2 regions of the Brucella pituitosa genome follow, and region 1 is predicted to be linked to the other one. Evidence: riboswitches for the same ligand, from Rfam matches in the RefSeq annotation. Region 1 holds a riboswitch; the other holds the start of a gene.

Region 1 (11,343 bases):
TCGGCGTGGGCGGTATCGACAGCACCGAAACAGCGCTCACCAAGATCAAGGCTGGTGCCGATCTCGTGCAGCTTTATACTGGCATGATCTATCGCGGGCCGGGCCTCGCAACAGAAATCCTGCGTGGGCTTTCCAAAGCCGTACAAGCCGAGGGTGTGGCAAACATTGCCGCGCTGCGTGACCGCGACACGAAGGAATGGGCCGAACGCCGCCTTCCTGATTAAACTTTGCTTGAGCATGCTCCAAAAAACTCAGACCTGTATCGGCGCGGCAGCAATGTCAGAAGTGTTATACCTCGGATCGACAGAAACAGATTGATTGCCAGCCAAAGCCCGTGATTACCCATCACGGGCTTTGCTGCATAAAGTACCGCCAGAAAGAATATCAGCGAGAAGAACATCATATTGCGCATGTCGCGCGACCATGTTGCACCGATATAGACGCCGTCCATATGAAAGGCGAGCAGGCCCGTGAGGCCCGTGAGTGCCGCCCACGGCAGATATTTGATCGCCTCATCACGCACGTCCGCAGCCTTTGACAGCAGGCCGATAATGGCATCACCAAACACCATCAGGATCAGTGCAATCGCACTGGCCATGACCAGCCCCCATACGAAGGTCAGCTTGGCACCACGCACGAAAGCGGGGCTGTGACGCGCACCGACCGAACGCCCAACAATCTGCTCAACAGCTGCGGCCATTCCATCAAGGAAGAAACCGCAGATGAGGAAGAAATTCATCAACACCGCATTTGCTGCAAGCGTCACAGGTCCAAGCTCCGAGCCAGCGCGTGTGAAGAAAGCAAACGCCGTCAAAAGCAGGATCGAGCGGATCATGATGTCGCGATTGAGCGCGATCATCCGCACAATGCCAGCCTTGTGCAGAATGTGCCTGATATCCGGGTGGCGTCCCGTTTGCCTGTGGAAATGCCGCATAACAAGAAACAGCCCGACAATAGCGGCCACCGTTTCGCCGGTCACAGTTGCCCAGGCAACGCCTTCGACACCCCAACCCAGTTCCAGGCCGAGCACGATACAGAGTACAATATTGATGCCATTGATAAGCACCTGAAGGCTCAACCCGAGCACACCCTGCCCCCGGCCAAGCAGCAAACCAAGCACTGAATAATTGATCAGCGCGACAGGTGCCGACAACATGCGAATGGAAACATAGCTCACCATCGCTGCCTGTGTTGCGGGCGTTGGATGAATAAAATCAGATGCGATAGTGAGGACAAGCGGCAGGCTCAGGATCATCAGACAACCGGCAACGATTGCTATGATGATTACGCGCCAGAAAATCGCCTGTTCTTCCGCCTTATCCTCCGCACCCATGGCTTGTGCCACAAGGCCGGTCGTACCAGAACGCAGGAAGCTGAACATCGTCAGCAGAAAATCGAAAACCAGCGCACCGATTGCCAGTCCGCCAATCAGTTCGGCCTGCCCCATCTGCCCGACCACGCCCATATCCACCAGCCCCAGCAGAGGCGTAGTGATAGCGGCCAGCGTCATCGGCACGGCGATCATCATCACCATGCGATTGGTCACTTCAAATGGTCTGGAAACGATGCCTTTTTCGTGCAGCATCTGATCCATGGCTGACCCCGACAACTGATTAGCAATAAGAGGAAGCTCTACTCTGGAATTTCCGGAAACGACAGAAAATTCGGCCACCGCATTGTCGCAGGTCTGACAGCATTATGTCAGTAGGTTAAAGCGTGTCGCTTTAACTGTTATTTTTAGCATGTCTCCCAAAACCGGTTCCCACTTTTGGGAGACGCGCTCTAAAGCCCCAACATCATCGCCCAGTAAATGCGACGCGGATTATTTTCAGGCGTTGCCCAAGCAAGGCCGTAATGCTGAAAAGTCGGATCGAGCATGTTTTTGCGATGGCCGGGCGATTTCATCCAGGCATCGAAAACGGTTTGTGTATTGGGCTGACCAGAGGCAACATTTTCCGCAGCGGGACCGCGAATTCCCGCCTGTTTCAGCCGTGATACGAACCCATTGCCCCAGCCAACCGAGTGGCCGATCTTGCCGTGGCTCGCCATACGCCTTGCTTGATAAAGCGCGGCCTGTTCGAGCTTGCTGTCAGTCGCCATCGACGACAGGCCGTTGGCCTTGCGGATTTGATTGAACAGTTCTGTCGGATCGACGTCTGCTGCGGCATCCGCAAAACCTGCAGGCAAGGCGGCGAAAGCCAGTGCACCACCGGCAAAGACCAAAAATCCACGCCGGGAAAGAATAAATGTGTCGTTCTGCTGCATTTGTCCGATTTCTGAGCGGTTCAAATTGAAGCATTGGTCGGCACAAAAATGCAGCGCAGTTTTGGCTCAAATGCTCTGATTATTTCCGGTAACTCAGGATGCGGAGCAAAATAAAGGCAGGAATAACGACTGCCGCACCAAGAATGAGATAATCGGCAAAACCAGCAATTGCTGAGAAGCCCATATTCCACAGACGCAACACAAAATCGCGGATGCCATAGAGGATATCATACGGCGTCCAGTGGAATGCGCTCATCACAACGCCCACCACAAGCGAGATCAACACAAGCTTGATCAGCACACGCGCCGGCGTATCGCCAAGAAAACGGTTCACACCATCAGACATGCAAATCTCCTGCGTCAAAGCATGCCTCGGAAAAGTGGGAACCGGTTTTCCGTTAAGACATGTGTAAAAAAACGAAAGCTTCATCTTCTGCCAGAGCGGCAGTTTCGTCGCGGAAAATAGGAGGTCGGTGCGGGATTCGCAAGTTATCTCGGGAATTCAGTGCTGTTTACGATATTCGCGCGGGGCTTTTTGCTTCTGCCTGATAAACGACCGGTTCATGCTGCGCGTATCGGTAAAGCCGCTGGCAACGGCCACTTCCAGAAGCGACAGTCCGGTTTCCGATAACAGTTCTCGCGCCTTCTTGACCCGCAACTCCTCGCGCACCTCAAATGCTGTTCGCCCTACTGCCATGCGGAAACCACGCTCCATCTGGCGTACAGAAATGCCGAGCTTGCGCGCCACATCGATCATCGGCACCGGCTCTTCCAGCGTTTCTTCGAAAATACGGATCGCCTTGCGGATCATCGGCGAGCGAACGCCATTGAAGCTGAGCGCTGGCTGCTCTGATCGCACCAGCTCATAGGGGATCATCAGGATGGACGCGCTTTTGCGCGCCAGTTCCTCCGAGATTTCATTCTGGATGATCGATAGAGACAAGGAGGCTGCGCCCAGCCCACCTGCGCAGGTATAGTGCCGACCGCTACGGTGAAAAAGGCTGGTCGTGTCAGCCGTATGGCCATCGAAAAGATCGACGAAATCGTCGCGGTGAAACCAACTGACACAGCAATTGCGATCATCCAGCAAGCCGCCCTCGGCCAGAAGGAACGCCGCCGTGCAAAGGCCTACCACCGTTTTGCCCCGTTTGTCGGCTCGCTTGATCAGATCAATCAGCGCCTGCTGACGCGGGCGATATTGTGCAAGCAAACCGCCAACCACAGCCACATAGTCACATTCATCAAGTTCGCCGATGGGAGCGGTCGGCTCAATGACCATGCCGGAACTGGACGTGACCGGATCGCCTGACAATGTGCAGATTTTCCACCCACACCGGATCTGACGGCTCTTGTCACGGTCATCGGCTGCCAGTCGAAACGGATCAAGAAACAGACTGAGTGCCGTCAGTGTAAAGCCCGGTAGCGCAACGATGCCCACCAATAGACGCTGCTTTGGCAGATCTACTGTGTTTTCCCGTACCTCGTCCTTCCCATGCTTCACTCTTCCAGTCTCCTCCACTTCATCCCTAGTTTATAAAAGCGGGATCAGGAAGAGTGCAATCACCGGAAATGCTTGGAGAGCTTGAGTTGCTGCGCCTGATAGTTCGATCCGAGATCAACGCCGTAGAGCGCCTTCGGGCGATTCAACATATGCTCATAAACAAGACGGCCGACAATCTGGCCATGTTCGAGAATGAACGGGACTTCATGACTGCGCACTTCCAGAACCGCACGGCTTCCGGTGCCACCAGCGGAGCTGTGACCGAAACCGGGATCAAAGAAGCCCGCATAATGCACACGGAATTCGCCGACCAGCGGGTCGAAAGGCGTCATTTCAGCTGCGAAAAGCGGCGGCACATGCACGGCTTCACGCGAAACCAGAATATAGAACTCATCAGGATCGAGCACGAGCTCTCGTGACCCGCGATCATAGATAGGCTCCCAGAAATCCAGCACGTCATGCGCGGCGCGCTTATCGACATCGACAACAGCCGTATGGTGCTTACCGCGATAACCGATGAGCTTGTCTTCACCACCTGACAGATCGACCGAAAGTGCGATACCACCACCCGAAATATTCGGCATTTCAGAAGCGACCAGCGTTTCATTCTGATGAAGGGTCGCGAGTTCTGCTTCGCTCAGTTGCGCACGACCCTTGCGGAAACGGATTTGCGACAGGCGTGAACCGGTGCGGGCCACAATCGGGAAGGTACGCGGGCTGACTTCGAGATAAAGTGGACCTTTGTAACCAGCCGGAACCTTGTCGAACTCCTGCGCCCCGTCTGTGATGACGCGCGTGAAGATATCAAGACGACCGGTTGAACTCTTGGGATTGGCTGACGCTGACAGCTCTGGCGAAAGTGACAGGCTTTCGAGCAATGGCACAATGTAGACACAGCCGGTTTCAAGCACGGCACCAGCGGTCAGATCAATCTCGTGCAGCTTGAGGCGTTCAAGCTTGTCGATAACTGGTGTACCAGGGCCAGGCATGAAGGATGCACGCACACGATAGGCTTTCGCACCCAACCGCAGATCAAGGCTGGCAGGCTGAATCTGATCCACATCCAATGGACGCGCGGATTTGAGCAAACCGCTTTCAAACAGCGCAGCGATATCCGCATCTGCCAGAATTCCTGCATCCCTCTGCGTCATAACACTGAACTCCGTGACTTACTTAAATTTTGGTCTATGACCATTGACCGCTCCCGACACCAATGCCAACCCTGAAACCCCGCAGTTTGTGGGTTTTCCGCAGGAATCACAGCTATAAGAGCTTTGGCAGGCAGGGGTTTTCCTGAAAACTGATGTTCCAAGCATTGACGACCCCGGCCAAGAGGCATAAGGAAAAAGTGTTCCGTGGTGATTTGGCCGGCCGGCTTGCAGCCACGTTAAAGAATTCGCTAAATGAGGCCGCGGTTCGTTACCGGCCTTTTGCGTTTTCGCAAGGCCGGTTTTTTATTGGCCGCCGAGGCGCCTCCGTGCCCCGGCCGACCAGCTTTCGACAGGTTGGAAAAATGACGAATGAGACTACCCGCAAGTTCCGCCCGGCAACTCAACTCGTTCATGCAGGATCGCTGCGTTCGGGCTTTGCAGAGTTGTCTGAAGCCCTCTATCTGACGCAGGGCTTCCTCTACCCGACGGCAGAAGCCGCCGAAGCTCGCTTCACAGGCGAAGACCCGGGGTTCATCTATTCGCGTTATGCCAACCCAACCACCGACATGTTTGAAAAGCGCATGTGCGCACTTGAAGGTGCAGAAGATGCACGCGCCTTCACATCCGGCATGGCAGCGGTTGCTGCGTCCATTCTCTGTCAGGTACAGGCAGGCGAGCACGTCATCTGTGCACGCGCCGTCTTCGGATCGTCGCGCTATATTATTGAAACCCTGCTGCCACGCTATGGCGTGGAGTTTTCGATCATCGACGGTTCGAAGATTGAAAACTGGAAAGCTGCGGTTCGCCCGAATACCAAGGTGATGCTGCTCGAAAGCCCGTCGAACCCGACACTTGAGGTTATCGACATTGCGGCTGTAGCAGAAATTGCCAATGAGATCGGCGCAAAGCTCATCGTCGACAACGTGTTTGCAACGCCACTTTACCAAAAGCCGCTGGAACTCGGTGCGCATATCATCGTCTATTCCACAACCAAACACATCGACGGTCAGGGTCGCTGTCTTGGCGGTATCATCCTTTCCGATCAGGAATGGACCGAGGAAGTTCTGCAACCTTACTTCCGTCATACCGGTCCGGGTATGAGCCCATTCAACGCCTGGATCATGCTGAAAGGCCTTGAAACGCTTGGCGTTCGCGTGCGTCAGCAGACGCAGTCGGCTGCAGCCGTTGCCGATGCGCTTGCCGGTCAGGCAGGTGTGAAGCAGGTCATTTATCCCGGCCGCGCCGACCACCCGCAGGCCGACATCATCGCCAAGCAGATGACTGGCGGCTCGACGCTGATCGCGCTGGAACTCGAAGGCGGCAAGGAAGCGGCCTTCAAGTTTGAAAATGCGCTTCAGGTCTTCAGCATTTCCAACAATCTGGGTGATGCAAAGAGCATCATCACGCACCCCGCCACAACCACGCACCAGAGCCTCACCGATGAAGCCCGCGCAGAGCTTGGCATTTCTGACGGTATGCTGCGTATCTCGGTGGGCCTTGAGGATACGGACGATCTGGTTGAGGATGTTCTGGAAGCGCTAGAGCGCGTTTCGATCTGATTTGATCAGATCGGCGCTCTCTCTTCTTTTTTACCGCGCATCTTATCCGAAAACCGTTTCACACTTTTCGGGATGCGCTTAAAAGGCCGCTCGTTAATACGATTGTACTAATCCAGCGTCTTTTGATCGCAAAATGATGCATAAACAACGCAATTGCCGGAACATTTCGGCAATTGCGGCATAATTGTCCGCTTCAAATCGTTGACCTCTCGCGCAACTTTGGCGATAGCTTTGTGAAGTGTATTTGATGCGATTCAAAGGCGGGTGCGTATGTACAGAGCGGTAACGCGGGGTATCGAAGTAACGGCCGAGCCCTTTTATCTTGAAGATCAGTCTGAGCCTGAAGAAAATCGCTATGTCTGGGGTTACCGGATCACGATCGCCAATAATTCTTCCGATACCGTACAGTTGCGCTCGCGTTACTGGCAGATCACGGATGGAAATGGTCAGATAGAAGAAGTGCAGGGAGATGGCGTTATCGGCGATCAGCCAACGCTGAACCCCGGCGACTCCTATCAGTATTCTTCAGGCTGCCCACTCACCACCACATCCGGTGTGATGGTGGGGCGCTATCAGATGCAGGCTTCTGATGGAAAAGCTTTTGAAGTCGATATTCCGGCCTTCTCGCTTGATATTCCCGAAACACGCCGCACACTGAACTGAAAAAAAGGCGCTTCAAAAGAAGCGCCTTTTTTTCATCACTTCGCAAACTGCTCGGGATCGAACTCATAGGTCGTGGAGCAGAATTCGCATGTCACCGAAATCTTGCCGTCCTTAACGCTGTCCTGAATTTCTTCAGCCGAGAAATTATTGAACACGCCTTCGATCTTATCTCGCGAGCATGAGCAATCATCCTCAACGCGGATCGCTTCATAGATGCGCACGCCACGCTCGTGGAACAGACGATAGAGCAAGCGCTCTGAACCGACCTGCGGATCAGTCAGTTCGGAGCTTTCGATCGTTCCGACCAGTGAACGCGCTTCATCCCAGCCATCGTCTTCAGGACCGAGAATAGCGGTGTTCTCGTCGCCATCGCCACCCGGAAGATCTGGCATACGCGAGCGTATTTCGGATTCTGGCAGAAACTGAATCATCAGACCGCCAGCGCGCCAACGCTCGACCAGTTTGCCGTCGCCACCCCGTTCGACAAGCTTCGCAACGCTCAGCTTCATGTCGGTTGCAATCTGTTCGGACTGACGGAAATAGGTACGTGCAATTTCTTCCAACGTCGATCCATCAAGCGCAACGATGCCCTGATAGCGTTGTGTATGCGCGCCCTGATCGACCGTGAAGGCAAGCGTGCCACGACCGAGCAGCTCTTCAGGACGAGTTTTGCCTGTGCTCACGGCTTCCCTGACGCGTTCGGCATCAAAGCGTGCATAGGCGCGCACGGAACGCGGCGTGCGGAAATCTACGACCAGCATATCGACAGGACCATCAGACTGGGTCTGGAAGATAAACTTGCCGTCGAATTTCAAAGACGTGCCAAGAAGAACAGTCAGAACCGTTGCTTCGGCCAGAAGGCGTGCGACATGTTCCGGATAGTCGTGGCGTTTCAGAATAGCGTCAATGCTGCCGCCCAATTGTACGGCGCGACCACGCACGTCGAGCCCCTCCACCTGGAAGGGCACAACGGCATCGTCGCCGGCGAAGTCGAGGTCTTCCAGAGCGATCTGGATGTCTTCGACTTCGATTTGCTCATTGCTGATCTTGTCAGACAAATTATGCTCCCAATCAGCTGTTTTGCAGGCACCATGCCAGAATGGCCTTCTGGGCGTGGAGCCTGTTTTCAGCTTCATCGAATACGACCGATTGTGGGCCGTCGATCACTTCGTCGGTCACTTCCTCACCACGATGCGCGGGCAGGCAGTGCATGAAAAGCGCCTTAGGGTCAGCATTAGCCATCAGACGTGCATTGACCTGATAGGGCATGAAAACATTATGGCCACGGGCATGATCTTCCTGCCCCATCGAAACCCATGTGTCGGTGACGATGCAATCCGCACCGCTTACCGCCTTGTCCGGGTCCGCTGTGGACATGATGTTCGCGCCGTTTGCCTTTGCCCAATCGATATATTGCTGCTTCGGCTCGCTGCCTTCCGGCGTTGCGATATTGACGTTGAAATCAAAACGCGCCGCAGCTTCCACAAGCGAATGAAGAACGTTGTTACCGTCCCCCATCCAGGCAAAGGTCTTGCCTTTGATCGAGCCGCGATGTTCCTCATATGTAAGAACGTCAGCCATGATCTGACAAGGGTGTGTGTCATCGGTCAGTGCATTAATTACAGGAACGGTCGCATATTCGGCCAATTCCAGCATACGATCATGCGATGTTGTGCGGATCATGATCGCGTCCACATAGCGTGAAAGCACCTTTGCGGTGTCTGCAATGGTCTCGCTGCGGCCGAGCTGCATTTCCGAACCCGTGAGCATGATCGTCTCACCACCAAGCTGGCGCATGCCTACATCAAACGAGACGCGGGTACGTGTGGACGGCTTCTCGAAAATCATTGCCAGCACCTTGCCGGCAAAAGGCTTTTCGATTTCGCCAGCCTTCAGACGCGCCTTGCGCGCCTTGGCATCTTCCATAATGGCGCGGAGTTCACCGGCTGGTACGGTCGAAAGGTCGATGAAGTGCTTGATACCGCTATTGTTCGCCATAATCTCACGCCGTCTTGCTGGTCGGATTTGCGATTGCAAGCCGCTCTACGGCCATCTCAATACGCTTCAATGCTTCACGAGCCTCTTCAGGCGTCGTGACCAGTGGCGGAAGAAGTCGGATGACGTTGTCACCAGCGCCAACGCTCAGGAAATGCTCGTCGCGCAGAGCCTGAATAAGCGTCACGTTTGGCACAACGCATTTGATGCCCATCAGAAGGCCGCGGCCACGGACTTCAGACACGACACTGGGATAGCGATCAATAATCGATGCAAGACCCTGTTTCATGGTCAATGCAGTTTCCTGCACGTTTTCGAGGAAACCGTCAGCCAACACCACATCAAGCACGGCATTGCCCACAGCCATAGCCAGTGGGTTGCCGCCATAGGTGGTGCCATGCACGCCAGCGGTCATGCCCTTGGCTGCTTCAGCCGTTGCAAGACAGGCGCCCATAGGGAAGCCGCCGCCGATACCCTTGGCGACTGCCATAATGTCCGGCGTGATGCCCGACCATTCATGGGCAAACAGTTTGCCGGTACGGCCAACGCCAGTCTGCACTTCGTCAAGGATCAGAAGAAGGCCCTTGTCGTCGCAGATCTTGCGAATAAGACGCATGAATTCTTCCGGGAAGCCGCGCAGACCGCCTTCGCCCTGCACAGGCTCAAGCAGAATAGCAGCCGTTTCGTCGGTGATCGCGGCACGCAGCGCTGCTTCATCGCCAAATGGCACCTGATCGAAGCCGTCGACCTTCGGGCCGAAACCTTCGAGATACTTGGCCTGACCACCAGCAGCAATCGTTGCCAATGTGCGACCGTGGAATGCACCTTCAAAGGTGATGATGCGGAAGCGCTCAGGATTGCCGTTGACATAATGATAACGGCGCGCGGTCTTGATCGCGCATTCCAGAGCCTCGGCACCGGAATTGGTAAAGAACACTTTATCAGCGAAAGTCGCCTCAACCAGACGACGACCGAGCTTCTCCTGTCCCGGAACCTCGTAGAGATTGGACAGATGCCACAGCTTGTCAGCCTGATCTTTGAGTGTATTGACCAGATGCGGATGGGAATGGCCCAGCGAATTGACTGCAATGCCTGCAGCAAAATCAAGATAACGGTCGCCGCCTTCGGTAATCAGCCAGATGCCCTCACCTCGCTCGAAGCGCAGAGCCGCACGATTATAGGTGTCGTAGAGCGGTTGCACAGTCGTAACGTCGGTCATTGCAGTCAGGCCTCCATAAGCCTTGTAAATGCAGCGCCTCCGGCCAAGCCGGTCAGGCAGCGTTTCCCATTGTGTTGATGTCCCGCGCATGAACGCAATCGTTCGCAGGCGGGTCGGGGATCACATGTCTTTGCATGATCCTCCCGGCGGAAATAAAAAACCGCCCTCAGGGCGGCAATATTTAATCCCGCGCGTATATTGGCGTTCACAAAAAAAATGTCAATCAAAGCCCACCCGGATAATCATGCATCTTTATGCATGAGTTCATGCGGGAAGCTCACATTATTAAGAGCGGGATTAAGATGGCACCTATGCAGTTGGAGGGGTGGCATTTTGCAGATCGGGTCGATATATAGACACCAGATGTTCTCCCTGACGGGATGTCACCCTGAAAAGCTGCTGCAAAATACGCGCAACTGACTCAGAAAAACCGTCTTTTGCACCCAAGTTGGGGAAAACCATAAAAATGGAATCCGCCTGACAGGGCTATCCCTTGTCATGGAGTCGTTGATTAATGTAGTTTCTATTCAAAGCAAAAAACTACATTTCGTGCGACGGACCTAGTCACCCGGATAGATATAGTGTTTGTGCCTGGAGCAATCCGGGAGCACTGGCGGATTCCGGATAACGAAAACTGATTGGAGCCCAGGGCGATGAACTGGACAGATGAGCGCGTCGAACTGCTGAAGAAATTATGGAACGAGGGCTTGAGCGCAAGCCAGATCGCAGCACAGCTTGGCGGCGTGAGCCGCAATGCAGTGATCGGCAAAGTGCATCGTTTGAAGCTTTCGGGCCGTGGCAAAACCACCACGGCTGCTCCGCGCAGTAAAAAAGTCAATACTGTTGCGGCCACTCCACGTCCTGCTGCAACCCAGACGAATGGCGGCATCAGCCGCCCTCAGGCGACAACGACTATCCGCACTGCAACCGTTACACAAACCGTCGGTGCAACCGCACTTCAGATGGAATATGTGGCTGATGCAGTGACTG
Region 2 (11,343 bases), on a different replicon from region 1:
TTATGAATGTGGTATTTCAGATCCTCAGAAAATCGCCGATCTCATGATCCAGGTCGAAAGCGTGAAGCCAAAGCTATTTGCAGAGCAGGTCTTTGAGCAGGATGTCGATCGCACTGTGAAAAGTGCCTGACACCTCCGTTAAAACTCAAAAAATTTATGCGCATTCAATTGCTGCAGTTTTGTATATTTGATGTAGAGTATTAAATTAGATATCTAACATATTGTTTTAATTTCATAGTATCTGACTAATCCCCACTCTTTCGTTCGATTGCATTTAAGCCTTTCGTAAACTTTGGATTCAGCTTTGTGCGGTAATCTTTGGTTAGCAAATTGCTCGGGAGGAGCGTTGCGAGTGTTGATTGATGGCATTTCTGCAACCTTTTTTGTTTGGCTGTAGAGCGCCTGAGTTTTGTGTACGGGTATCATGCGTTTTTCAGTTGTGTCAGCAATTGCCCTTGCCTGCACCGCTCTGGCGGGTTGTACGTCAAGTTCCGGCATCGACGGTCTTATGCCGCAGCCATCTGCTGAGCTGACCAGCTCCGTGGTTCGGCCATCCGCGCCTGTGATAGAAACAGCGAGGGCACAGCAATCGATGCCCACAGCACCGCAGGAGGAAGTTCTTGCCTGGGCAGGTCCCGTTCCCGATGCAGGCCCTTTTAAAACCGAGCCTCCCGCTCCTTTGTCCCAACGCCCTGAACAAAGGGTGGCGGCACCTATCTCCGTTCCCAAGCCGGAAGTCGCCGCCTATCCACCTGTGCGTCTTGCACCGCAACAGCGTTCACGGGTTTACAGCCAACGCTTCCGCGATGCGAAGCCGATCAATTTCGGTAGTGTATCTCCACGCAGGCACGCTGTGCATGGTGTCGATGTCTCGCGTTGGCAGGGAAATATCGACTGGGCCACCCTTCGCAAGAACGGAGCGAATTTCGCCTATATCAAGGCGACAGATGGTGGCGACCATCTTGATCCGATGTTCCGCAAGAATTGGCGCGACGCAAAGGCCGCAGGCTTGAAGCGTGGTGCTTACCACTTCTTCTACTGGTGCCGTGTGGCAAGCCAGCAGGCTGACTGGTTTATCCGTAACGTTCCGGTTGATCCTGACGCGCTGCCACCTGTGATCGATGTGGAATGGAATGGTGATTCATCCTGCAAACGCCGCCCATCACCAGCACAGGTGCGCGAAAAGATGCAGGTGTTCATGGATGCGCTTGAGCGCCATTACGGCAAGCGCCCGGTTATCTACACGGCTCCGGATTTCTATGATGACAACCTCAAGGGTGCGTTTACGGATTATCCGTTCTGGCTGCGTGCTGTGGCTCAGCACCCATCCAAGGTCTATCCAGGTCGTCGCTGGGTCTTCTGGCAGTATTCTGGCTCGGGCCTGTCTCAGGGTGTCAATGGTAAGATTGACCTGAACGTATTCCACGGAAGCGAAGAACAATGGCACAAATGGGTTGACCGTTTTGCCAGTCAATCCTGATGTTTAAAATGCTAATCCCCTTTCGGGGATTAGGGTCTGTGGGGAGTTAGTTTTGAAGCGTGGTATGGATGAAAATAGCACAGGTTTAGGAGCAAAGCCGAAGGTGGAGTGGTTCTCCATCGAGGCTTTGCGACGCAAAACTGGTCCATTTTCACTATATCCCTTTGGGACGCGGCGGATTTTCTCTCTGAATGCGTCGAACAGCCCTTGTGGAGATACACTCCACGGCGTCCTGTTCTCCTGTTCAGAAACAAAATCCGTCTCACGCCACGCTCAAAACCTAATTCCCCACAGACCCTAGCTCATTTTTCGGATCACGACTTGCCGATATTTTCGAGATCGTAAGGCGTAGACTGGTACATCTCATTGATCCAGTTGCCAAAAAGCAGATGTGCATGGCCGCGCCAGCAATTCTGCGGCTTACGGCTCGCATCATCATTTGGAAAATAGTTGGCAGGCAATGGTGTTTCAGGCTGAAGCTGGATATCCCGGAAATACTCATCCGCAAGCGATGTCGTATCATATTCAACATGGTTGAACATGTGCAGAGCACGATGCTGCGGATCTTCCAGCAGGCACAGGCCACTCTCTGGACTATCGACCAGAACCTTCAGGCTGCTATCTGACGGAATGTCGTCCTTGCGCACTTCTGTCCAGCGAGAGACCGGAATTGCAAAGTCATCGGAGAAGCCGCGCAAATAAGGTGAAGACGGCGCCAAATTCTGTTGGCTGTAAACGCCGGAGGCTTTACCGGGCAGATCATATTTGCCCATGCCGTGAAAATGATGCACAGCCGCCTGCGCCGCCCAGCAAATATTCAGCGTGCGATGAACATGCGTCTGCGTCCAGTCGAAAACGCGCTGCATTTCATCCCAATAGGTGACGTCCTCAAATGGCATACGTTCAACCGGCGCACCCGTAATGACAAAGCCATCAAAGCGCTCATCACGCACCTCTTCCCACGGACGATAGAAGGAGAGCATGTGATCGGCTGACGTATGACGTGCAACATGATTGGTAATGCGCACGAGCGTTAGTTCGAGCTGCAGTGGGGTTGCACCCAGTAACCGCGCAATCTGTGTTTCCGTCGTGGCTTTATTCGGCATCAGATTGAGAAGGCCAATCTTTAGCGGCCTGATATCCTGACGGATAGCATCCGCCTCACGCATAACCATAACGCCCTCGGCTTCGAGAACACTGGTTGCGGGCAGATCGTCAGGAATTTTAATAGGCATGTCGCGTCGGTCCTTCGTTGTGTCAGAGCAGACGCGCGTGGCTTCATCCGTATATTTGCCGGTTGGCCACATCCTTCCTTTTAAGGAAGTACCACCTTGCCCGGAAAGGCAGGTTGGCGTTGGGCGTCGCCCCAACTCTTGATGTGACGCTACTTCTACTCAAACTGATGCGTACTGGCAATAGTGATTAAACATCCGTCGGTTCAATGCATCGGAATTTTATCCCAATCATCAGGCTAACAGAGGCGGTCCGATTGCGCTTTCAGGCTGAAGACGAAATGGACTGTCTTTTCAAAGCGAATGAGTACTTTCGAGTGGAAAGCCTCGCAATTGATATATGCCGGGAACCAGCCGCCATTTCATACGTTTTTCCTTTATCCGGCAGATATGTTAAACTCACGGAAAAAGGGAGGGAGAAATGAGCAATATTATTTTCTGGATGGCGCTTGTCATTCTGCCGATTCTGGCAGGAACAGCTTTCGCCTATCTTCGCCATATGCATCACGGAGACGACTTCTAAAGCGGTCATTTCGTGATGAGGCTAACTAACTGGCTTGACGAAATAGATTGATATCAACATTACTAGGCAATGCCAGAAGTTCGCGACGTCCCGTTTGAAACCACGCTTCTTGTGCGTGACACCTGTTTATGTCTGCATGTTCAGCGTGCGGCACGTGCACTTGCGCGCTATTTTGATGAGGAACTGCGCCCATCAGGCCTGAACAACGGGCAATTCTCGCTGCTCATGTCGCTCAACCGTCCTAGCCCACCTCCTATGAAACCAGTGGCTGAGCTTCTCGCCATGGATCAGACCACCCTCACCGCAGCACTAAAACCCTTGCAGCGAAATGGCTGGGTCGAAGTTGTCGTTAATCCGAAAGATCGTCGCGAGCGGCTTCTTGTTCTAACATCTGAAGGACAATCAGTGCTTGCTTCTGCCGTTCCTATCTGGACGGCAGCACATGCAAAACTCGAAAGCACATTTCCCGGCAATAACCTTGAATTGTTCCGTCAGGAATTGGTGTCGCTTGGCCGTTAGAATGGTCATATTTCAGATTGCATCGCTGCGGTCGTTCTAACCAGTTGTTTTTAAGCATTATCTGACGAAAAACAGCTTCGGACTTTCGGCTCAAATGTTCTAGGCTCTTTACGATCCACCTGATAGCGTTAGGTTGCAAAGCGTAACTATCTTTTGACGAGCGTGACTCGGCTTCACGCCTAACGCAGGTGTACAATTTCCATGAACGGACCGGATACCCCCCATATCCTTGTCGTCGGCGCAGGCTTTGGCGGCCTGCAATTCATCCATGATCTGAAAGGCGCGAATGTTCGCATAACGCTCGTCGATCAGCGCAATCACCATCTTTTCCAGCCACTGCTTTATCAAGTCGCCACAACCATTCTCGCGACTTCTGAAATTGCCTGGCCGATCCGCCACCTCTTTCGCGACCGTAAGGAAGTCACAACCTTGCTTGGAACGGTTGTCGGGGTGGATGCTGCTGCCCAAAAGGTGCGGCTCGAAAACGGTGAGGAGATTGCCTATGACACGCTGGTACTCGCAACGGGCGCACGCCACGCTTATTTTGGCAATGATCGTTGGGAAAAAGTTGCTCCTGGTCTGAAAGCGCTGGAGGACGCTACGACCATTCGCCGCCGTTTGCTTCTCGCATTTGAACGTGCGGAGCGCGAAACCGATCCTGCGAAACAACAGGCTTTGCTCACATTCTCGGTGGTTGGTGGGGGACCGACCGGCGTAGAATTAGCGGGCATTATTGCAGAACTGGCCAAGCAGACCATGTGGCCGGAATTCCGCAATATCGATACGCGGCAGGCACGTATTCTGCTCGTTGAGGCGGGTCCACGTATTCTGGCAGCATTTCCGGAAGATCTATCAAACTACGCGCAAAATGCTTTGGAGAAGATCGGCGTTGAAGTACGCCTCGGTGTACCGGTTAAGGAAATCACAGAGGATGGCGTGACTGTTGGCGAGGAGTTCATTCCTTGCATAACAGCTATTTGGGCCGCTGGTGTTGCTGCATCACCTGCGGCAGCATGGTTGGGTGCCGAGAGCGACCGCGCTGGTCGCGTTCGTGTTCTTCCGGATCTGACTGTAGTCGGCCATGAGAATATCTTTGTGATCGGCGATACGGCTTTGGTTGAAGGACCGGATGGAAAGCCTGTGCCGGGCATTGCACCAGCGGCCAAGCAGCAGGGAGCTTATGTTGCGAAGGTTATTCGCAGCCGCACGTCCGGTAAGGCCATCCCGGCACCATTCCGCTATCGCCATCAGGGCAATCTCGCGACCATCGGTCGAGGTGCGGCTGTGGTTGATATGGGACGTATCAAGCTAAAAGGCGCGATTGCCTGGTGGGTATGGGGGATTGCCCATATCTTCTTCCTGATTGGTACGCGCAGCCGCGCCGCTGTGGCGTGGAGTTGGCTCTGGACCTTCATATCGGGCCAGCACAGCGCTCGCCTGATTACGCAGGGCAAAGCCGCAGAAGACAATAAATAAAGCAAAACGGCCCGCCAAAAGCGGGCCGTTTCTGTTGCCTGAGATATTACTCTGCAGGTTGCAAAACCAGTTCGCCCACTGGCTCCGGTTCTATGACTATCGGTTTGCCATTCATCGCGGCATTAAGACGCTCGACATCCAGTTCGTTTTCCCAACGCGCAACCACGATGGTTGCAACTGCATTGCCGACAAGATTGGTCAGTGCACGGCATTCCGACATAAAGCGGTCGATGCCCAGGATCAGCGCCATACCGGCAACCGGAACTGCTGGAACAACCGACAGTGTTGCAGCAAGGGTGATGAAGCCAGCACCGGTGATGCCCGCTGCACCCTTAGAACTCAACATAGCCACAAGAAGCAGCAGAATCTGGTCGGTTAACGAGAGTGGAATATCTGTCGCCTGCGCGATGAACAGTGCTGCAAGCGTCATGTAGATATTCGTGCCATCAAGGTTGAACGAGTAACCAGTTGGGATAACAAGGCCAACGACGGAGCGCTTGCAACCTGCCTTTTCCATTTTGTCCATGAGGCTCGGCAACGCGGCTTCCGAAGAAGATGTACCAAGAACCAGCAGGAGCTCTTCCTTGATGTAGCGAATGAGCGCAATGATCGAGAACCCGTTATAGCGAGCAACAGCACCCAGCACCACGAGTACGAACAACAATGCCGTGATGTAGAATGTAGCGATGAGCATTGCCAGATTGGCAATAGACCCGATGCCATATTTGCCGATTGTGAATGCCATTGCGCCGAAGGCACCAATTGGCGCAGCTTTCATCAGGATCGAAACCAACTTGAAAACGGGTGCAGTCAGCATCTGCAGGAAGTCTGTAACTGGCTTGCCTTTATCGCCAACCATGGCAAGAGAGACACCGAACAGGACCGAGAAAAACAGAACCTGAAGAATGTCTCCAGAAGCGAATGCGCCAACGATTGTGGTTGGTATGATGTTGGACAGGAAGCCGCTGATCGTCTGTTCATGCGCTTTTTCGGCATAATTTGCGACAGCGCTTGGATCAAGCGAGGCCGGATCAATATGCATACCTGCGCCCGGCTGCACAACATTGGCAACGATGAGACCAATGATCAGTGCCAGTGTGGAAAACGTCAGGAAGTAGATCATGGCCTTACCGGCCACGCGCCCGACTTTCTTCATGTCGGTCATACCGGCAATGCCGGTTGCTACCGTCAGGAAGATCACCGGAGCGATGATCATCTTCACGAGCTTGATAAAGGCATCGCCCAAAGGCTTCAAAGAGGTGCCAAGCTCAGGATAGAAATGTCCAAGCAAAATACCTGCAGCAATCGCGAACAGAACCTGCACATAAAGTTGCTTATAAAATGGGATTGGGCGGCGTGGTTCAGCCACAGCGCCATTCGGTACGGCAATCATGATGTCCTCCGTTTGGCTCTATCTGGATCCCGTCCAGCCTCCCGAGCCTTTCGTCCTCTTGTTCAGCGGCCCTCGCCGCCGCTCACATCATGAATTGCAAGGTCTGTGCCAGTTTCCTTTGCGTAGATTAATGCACTGAAATACAATGATATTTTTTATTTCATGCCGAGTGCTTCCGTTCGTTTGTGCGAACTATCGCACGCATATCTTTTCAGTAAGTGCGGAATAGTGCACAATAGGCTCCATGAAAGAAGTCACCGGCTCCGTAATCGAAACAAGCTCGCCACCCGCCAGTAATCGCCGCACTTGGTGGATATTTGGCGTGATTTGCGCTGGCATTTTCGCAATGGCTTTCTGGATTGTTGGCGATGCTGCGCGCGAGCGCGCTTTGCTCTCGCTGGGCGAACAGACGCGGATTGATGCTAATCTGAACACGGCCCTCCTCCGTACTGTTCTAGAGAAACAGCGTGCACTTCCATTGGTCCTTTCCAAGGACAAGGAATTGGCGGATGCGCTCGCAATGCCGAGTGCGGTGGCTATCGATCAACTGAACCGTAAACTGGAGGCGCTCGCTGAAGGTACGCAAGCAGCCGTGATCTATCTTGTCGGCCTTCACGGCTATGCGATATCGGCCAGTAACTGGCGCGAGCCCGACAGCTTTGTTGGCAACGACTATAAGTTTCGTCCTTACTTCAACGACGCTTTGAAAAATACCAATGCCGAGTATTTTGCGCTCGGTAATGTCAGCCGTCGTCCGGGTCTTTATATTTCACGCCGTGTCGATGGGCCAAATGGACCGCTTGGCGTTGTTGTGGTGAAACTGTCGTTCGATCAGCTCGAAAGCGATTGGAATGAGACCGGACGCCCAACTTTCGTGACAGACGATAGAAATATCGTGCTGATTACCACGCTGCCGTCCTGGCGGTTCATGACGATTGGTGAACTACAGCCTCAGAATGTTGAAACCATCCGCAACAGCCTCCAGTTTGGCGATGCGCCTTTAAAGCCATTGCCACTTTCGCTAAAGCCCGTGGCTGGTGATGATATGGTTCTGGTCGACGCCATTCTGCCGGGCTCGGCACGTAGCAAGGACTTTCTGGCCATTCGCTCCCATGTGCCGGGTACACCATGGCTGATGTATAGCCTCGCGCCCGTCAGACAGCCTGTCGAAGCGGCCATACGTGAAGCACGGCTGATTGCCTTCATTCTGCTTGCGAGTATTGCCACTGTTGCTGGAATCCTATTGCGTCGTCGCCAGCGCGTTGCCGCGCGAATTGCCGACGCTCAACGCAGGCAGATTGAACTCGAACAGCGCGTGGCCGAGCGTACCAGTGATCTCATTACAGCGCGTGACCGTCTAGAATCCGAGATTAACGACCACCATAAAACTGAGAGCATGCTGCAAGGTGTGCAACAAGACCTCGTTCATGCAAACCGACTTGCCATTATGGGGCAAGTTGCGGCGGGCGTCGCGCATGAGATTAACCAGCCAGTCGCGACAATTCGTGCTTATGCGGACAATGCCCGCATCTTCATCGATCGAAAGCGATTGGATGCGGCGGCGGACAATCTGGTGGAAATTGCATCGCTCACGGAACGTATTGGAACGATTACCGGCGATTTGCGCGCATTCGCTCGTAAGGGGCATCGTGCTTCTGAACCGGTGCCGCTTGCGCAAGTGATTTCGGGCGCATTGGTGCTGCTGCGCAGTCGGTTTGCGGGCAGCATGGATCAGCTCAATATTGAACTGCCTGCGCCTGATCTCTGTGTAGCCGGACATTCAATTCGACTTGAGCAAGTTCTAATAAATCTATTTCAAAATGCTCTGGAAGCTGTTGAAAATAAAGGAAATGATGGTCATGTAGAGGTGCGAACAAAAGCTCTCTCGAAGAGCGTTGTGCTGACGGTTTCCGATAATGGCCCCGGCATCCCACAGCACATTCTGGATAATCTTTTTACGCCGTTCAACACATCCAAGGAACGAGGCCTTGGGCTTGGTCTGGTGATCGCCAAGGAAATTCTGACCGATTATGGCGGCAAGATTTCAGTGAAAAGCAGCGCTGATGGCACTCTATTCCGCGTGGAATTCAAGAAAGCATGATGAATATTCCGGTCATACTCGTCGATGACGACAAAGCACTACGCCATGCAACCAGACAGACTCTGGAACTTGCGGGTTACGAGGTGTTGGATTTTAGTAATGCCGGTGACGCGCTGATTAGCATCAGCGCCTCATTCGAAGGCGTGATCGTTACAGATGTGCGTATGCCGCAGATTGATGGACTTGAGCTATTCGCCCGCATTCGCGAAATTGATCCCGATCTGCCGGTCATCCTGATCACAGGTCATGGCGATATTCCGATGGCCGTTCGGGCTATCCAGGATGGCGCATATGATTTTATAGCCAAGCCGTTTGCGACTGACAGGCTGGTTCACAGCGTTCTGAGAGCTGGCGAGCGGCGCAAGCTTGTTCTGGAAAACCGCAGTCTGCGTCAGATGGCCGATGAAGCACAGAATGATATGCCGCTCATAGGTCAAACGCCTGCGATTGAGAATCTTCGCCGCACAATACGCGATATCGCCGATACAGATGTCGATGTGTTGATCGCAGGTGAAACCGGCAGCGGCAAGGAAGTTGTGGCTCAACTGCTTCACGATTGGGGAAGACGGCGAAAAGGCAATTTCGTTGCGCTCAACTGCGGCGCATTGCCCGAAACTGTGATCGAAAGTGAACTGTTCGGTCATGAGCCGGGAGCCTTTACCGGCGCTCAGAAAAAGCGTGTCGGACGCATTGAGCACGCAAGTGGTGGCACGCTGTTTCTCGATGAGATCGAAAGCATGCCAGCCGCAACGCAGGTGAAGCTGCTACGTGTTTTGGAAATGCGCGAGATTACCCCACTTGGAACCAACGAAGTCCGGCCAGTTGATCTTCGCGTGGTGGCGGCAGCCAAGATTGATCTCGGCAATCCCGAACAGCGCGGCGATTTTCGCGAAGACCTTTATTACCGTTTGAATGTCGTCACACTGACGATACCACCTTTGCGCGAACGTCGTGAGGATATCCCTCTGCTCTTTTCGCATTTTCTTGCACGTGCTGCTCGGCGCTTCAATCGGGATATTCCCGTGCTGGATGCCGCCACGCACCGACATCTCATGGAGCATAACTGGCCAGGCAATGTCCGCGAACTTGTGCATTTTGCGGAGAGATTTTCGCTGGGCGTTACTGCTCCTGCCAAGCCTGCGCCGGTTCCGGACGAGCAAACGACGCTACCAAAGCGACTTGAGCTTTATGAAGCGACCCTTATCCGCGAGACGCTTGCAACGAACAATGGCGATGTGCAGCAAACGCTCGAAGCCCTCGGTATCCCGCGCAAGACCTTTTACGACAAGATGCAGCGCCACGGGATAAACCGGGCGGATTACAAATCTGAAAACTGAAACATCCTTTTATCGAGGTGCGGCGATCAGGTGGCCCGTTGATGCATGTTTCATGACGTCCATCTGAATGCCGTAAATCTCTTCTAGCTGCTCAGGCACCATAATCCCGGTCGGTGTCGATTGAGCGATCAGGCGACCGCTGTGTAGTGCGAATACAGCATCGCAGAAACGTGCCGCCATATTCACGTCGTGGAGAACAACGAACACGCTCAGGTTCTTTTCATGCGAGAGTTTCTGCACAAGCGAGAGAACTTCAATCTGATGTGCAATATCGAGCGCCGATGTCGGTTCGTCCAGCAGCAGGCATTCTGCATCCTGTGCGACCAGCATTGCGAGCCAAACGCGCTGACGTTCGCCCCCCGAAAGCGTATCGACCATACGATCCGCAAAAGGTGAGATGCCCGTCAGTTCAATGGCTTCTTCAACTTTCTGACGGTCAGTTGTGCCGAAGCGGCCAAGTGCGCCGTGCCATGGATAGCGACCAAGTGCGACCAGCTCTTTGACCAGCATGCCCGATGCTGCCGCTGTTTGCTGCGGTAGATAAGCGAGTTTGCGCGCGAACTCGCGATCACCCCACTCGTTTAGCGGCTTGCCTGCAAAACGCACTGTTCCGCCCGATGCAGGGTGCTGGCGGGCCAGAATTTTTAAAAGCGTCGACTTTCCTGACCCGTTGTGTCCGATGAGTGCTGTGAGGCTTGCCGCTGGGATCGACATGGTCAAAGGCTGCAACAAGGTGCGCCCGGGAACTGCGAAGCTGACATTCTCAAGTTCGAACAATGCGGAAGTCATCAATTTATCCCGTTTTCGGATAGCAGCCGTGCGTTAAAACTATGTTTGGCCGGTTGATAGCAAAACATGACGAATATATACATGTTAAAATTGTTTCATCGGGAAAAATCCTATTGGGCTTCCATCCGCATATGAAAAGCCACATCGAAGACGTCCGCTTGCTGGACGATCTTCATTATCGCGTCTGGAATGGTGCCATTGCGGATGTGTGGACAGTGGAATGCGGTCCTGGCGCGCGTGGAGAATATGTTTCGCAGGCCCCACGTCTTTTTCTGGTACTTGAAAGTCGCGGCGAGTTGGCGATCAAGCCTGAGCAAAGCGCTCGAGCCGTTGCGCAAACAGCGGAACAACCGAAGCTCTGCTACATACCCGCAGGCATGACAATCTGGAGCCGTGTTACCAGACCGGGAAAACTGAAACATCTCGATTTACATCTCGATATCCGCACGCTCCAACAGCGCTTCGGCAATGCGCTTGACATCAATGCCGTGGA

What was found. Region 1 has a riboswitch for S-adenosylmethionine ahead of ACSME1_RS08870 (O-succinylhomoserine sulfhydrylase). Riboswitches for the same ligand answer to the same signal wherever they lie in the genome.
Positions count from the first base shown of each region.
Region 2: linked by a shared signal. The riboswitch ahead of ACSME1_RS17340 (homoserine O-succinyltransferase) and the one ahead of ACSME1_RS08870 (O-succinylhomoserine sulfhydrylase) in region 1 are both predicted to bind S-adenosylmethionine.

Region 1 covers NZ_OZ264092.1:1,848,655-1,859,997, reverse strand. Annotated here, with positions in the region: gene ACSME1_RS08900 (quinone-dependent dihydroorotate dehydrogenase) at 1-224, shown strand, start outside; gene ACSME1_RS08895 (MATE family efflux transporter) at 221-1,594, opposite strand; gene ACSME1_RS08890 (CAP domain-containing protein) at 1,783-2,265, opposite strand; gene ACSME1_RS08885 (DUF6460 domain-containing protein) at 2,345-2,611, opposite strand; gene ACSME1_RS08880 (GlxA family transcriptional regulator) at 2,768-3,784, opposite strand; gene ACSME1_RS08875 (2'-deoxycytidine 5'-triphosphate deaminase) at 3,826-4,917, opposite strand; SAM riboswitch at 5,112-5,191, shown strand; gene ACSME1_RS08870 (O-succinylhomoserine sulfhydrylase) at 5,280-6,476, shown strand; gene apaG (Co2+/Mg2+ efflux protein ApaG) at 6,747-7,139, shown strand; gene ACSME1_RS08860 (Hsp33 family molecular chaperone) at 7,175-8,197, opposite strand; gene argF (ornithine carbamoyltransferase) at 8,211-9,137, opposite strand; gene ACSME1_RS08850 (aspartate aminotransferase family protein) at 9,142-10,353, opposite strand; gene ACSME1_RS08845 (GcrA family cell cycle regulator) at 11,007-11,343, shown strand, end outside.
Region 2 covers NZ_OZ264093.1:1,295,354-1,306,696, forward strand. Annotated here, with positions in the region: gene ACSME1_RS17330 (hypothetical protein) at 1-130, shown strand, start outside; gene ACSME1_RS17335 (GH25 family lysozyme) at 425-1,480, shown strand; gene ACSME1_RS17340 (homoserine O-succinyltransferase) at 1,795-2,715, opposite strand; SAM-I-IV-variant riboswitch at 2,757-2,865, opposite strand; gene ACSME1_RS17345 (MarR family winged helix-turn-helix transcriptional regulator) at 3,305-3,754, shown strand; gene ACSME1_RS17350 (NAD(P)/FAD-dependent oxidoreductase) at 3,956-5,230, shown strand; gene ACSME1_RS17355 (dicarboxylate/amino acid:cation symporter) at 5,277-6,623, opposite strand; gene ACSME1_RS17360 (sensor histidine kinase) at 6,868-8,724, shown strand; gene ACSME1_RS17365 (sigma-54-dependent transcriptional regulator) at 8,721-10,061, shown strand; gene ACSME1_RS17370 (ATP-binding cassette domain-containing protein) at 10,071-10,850, opposite strand; gene ACSME1_RS17375 (helix-turn-helix transcriptional regulator) at 10,982-11,343, shown strand, end outside.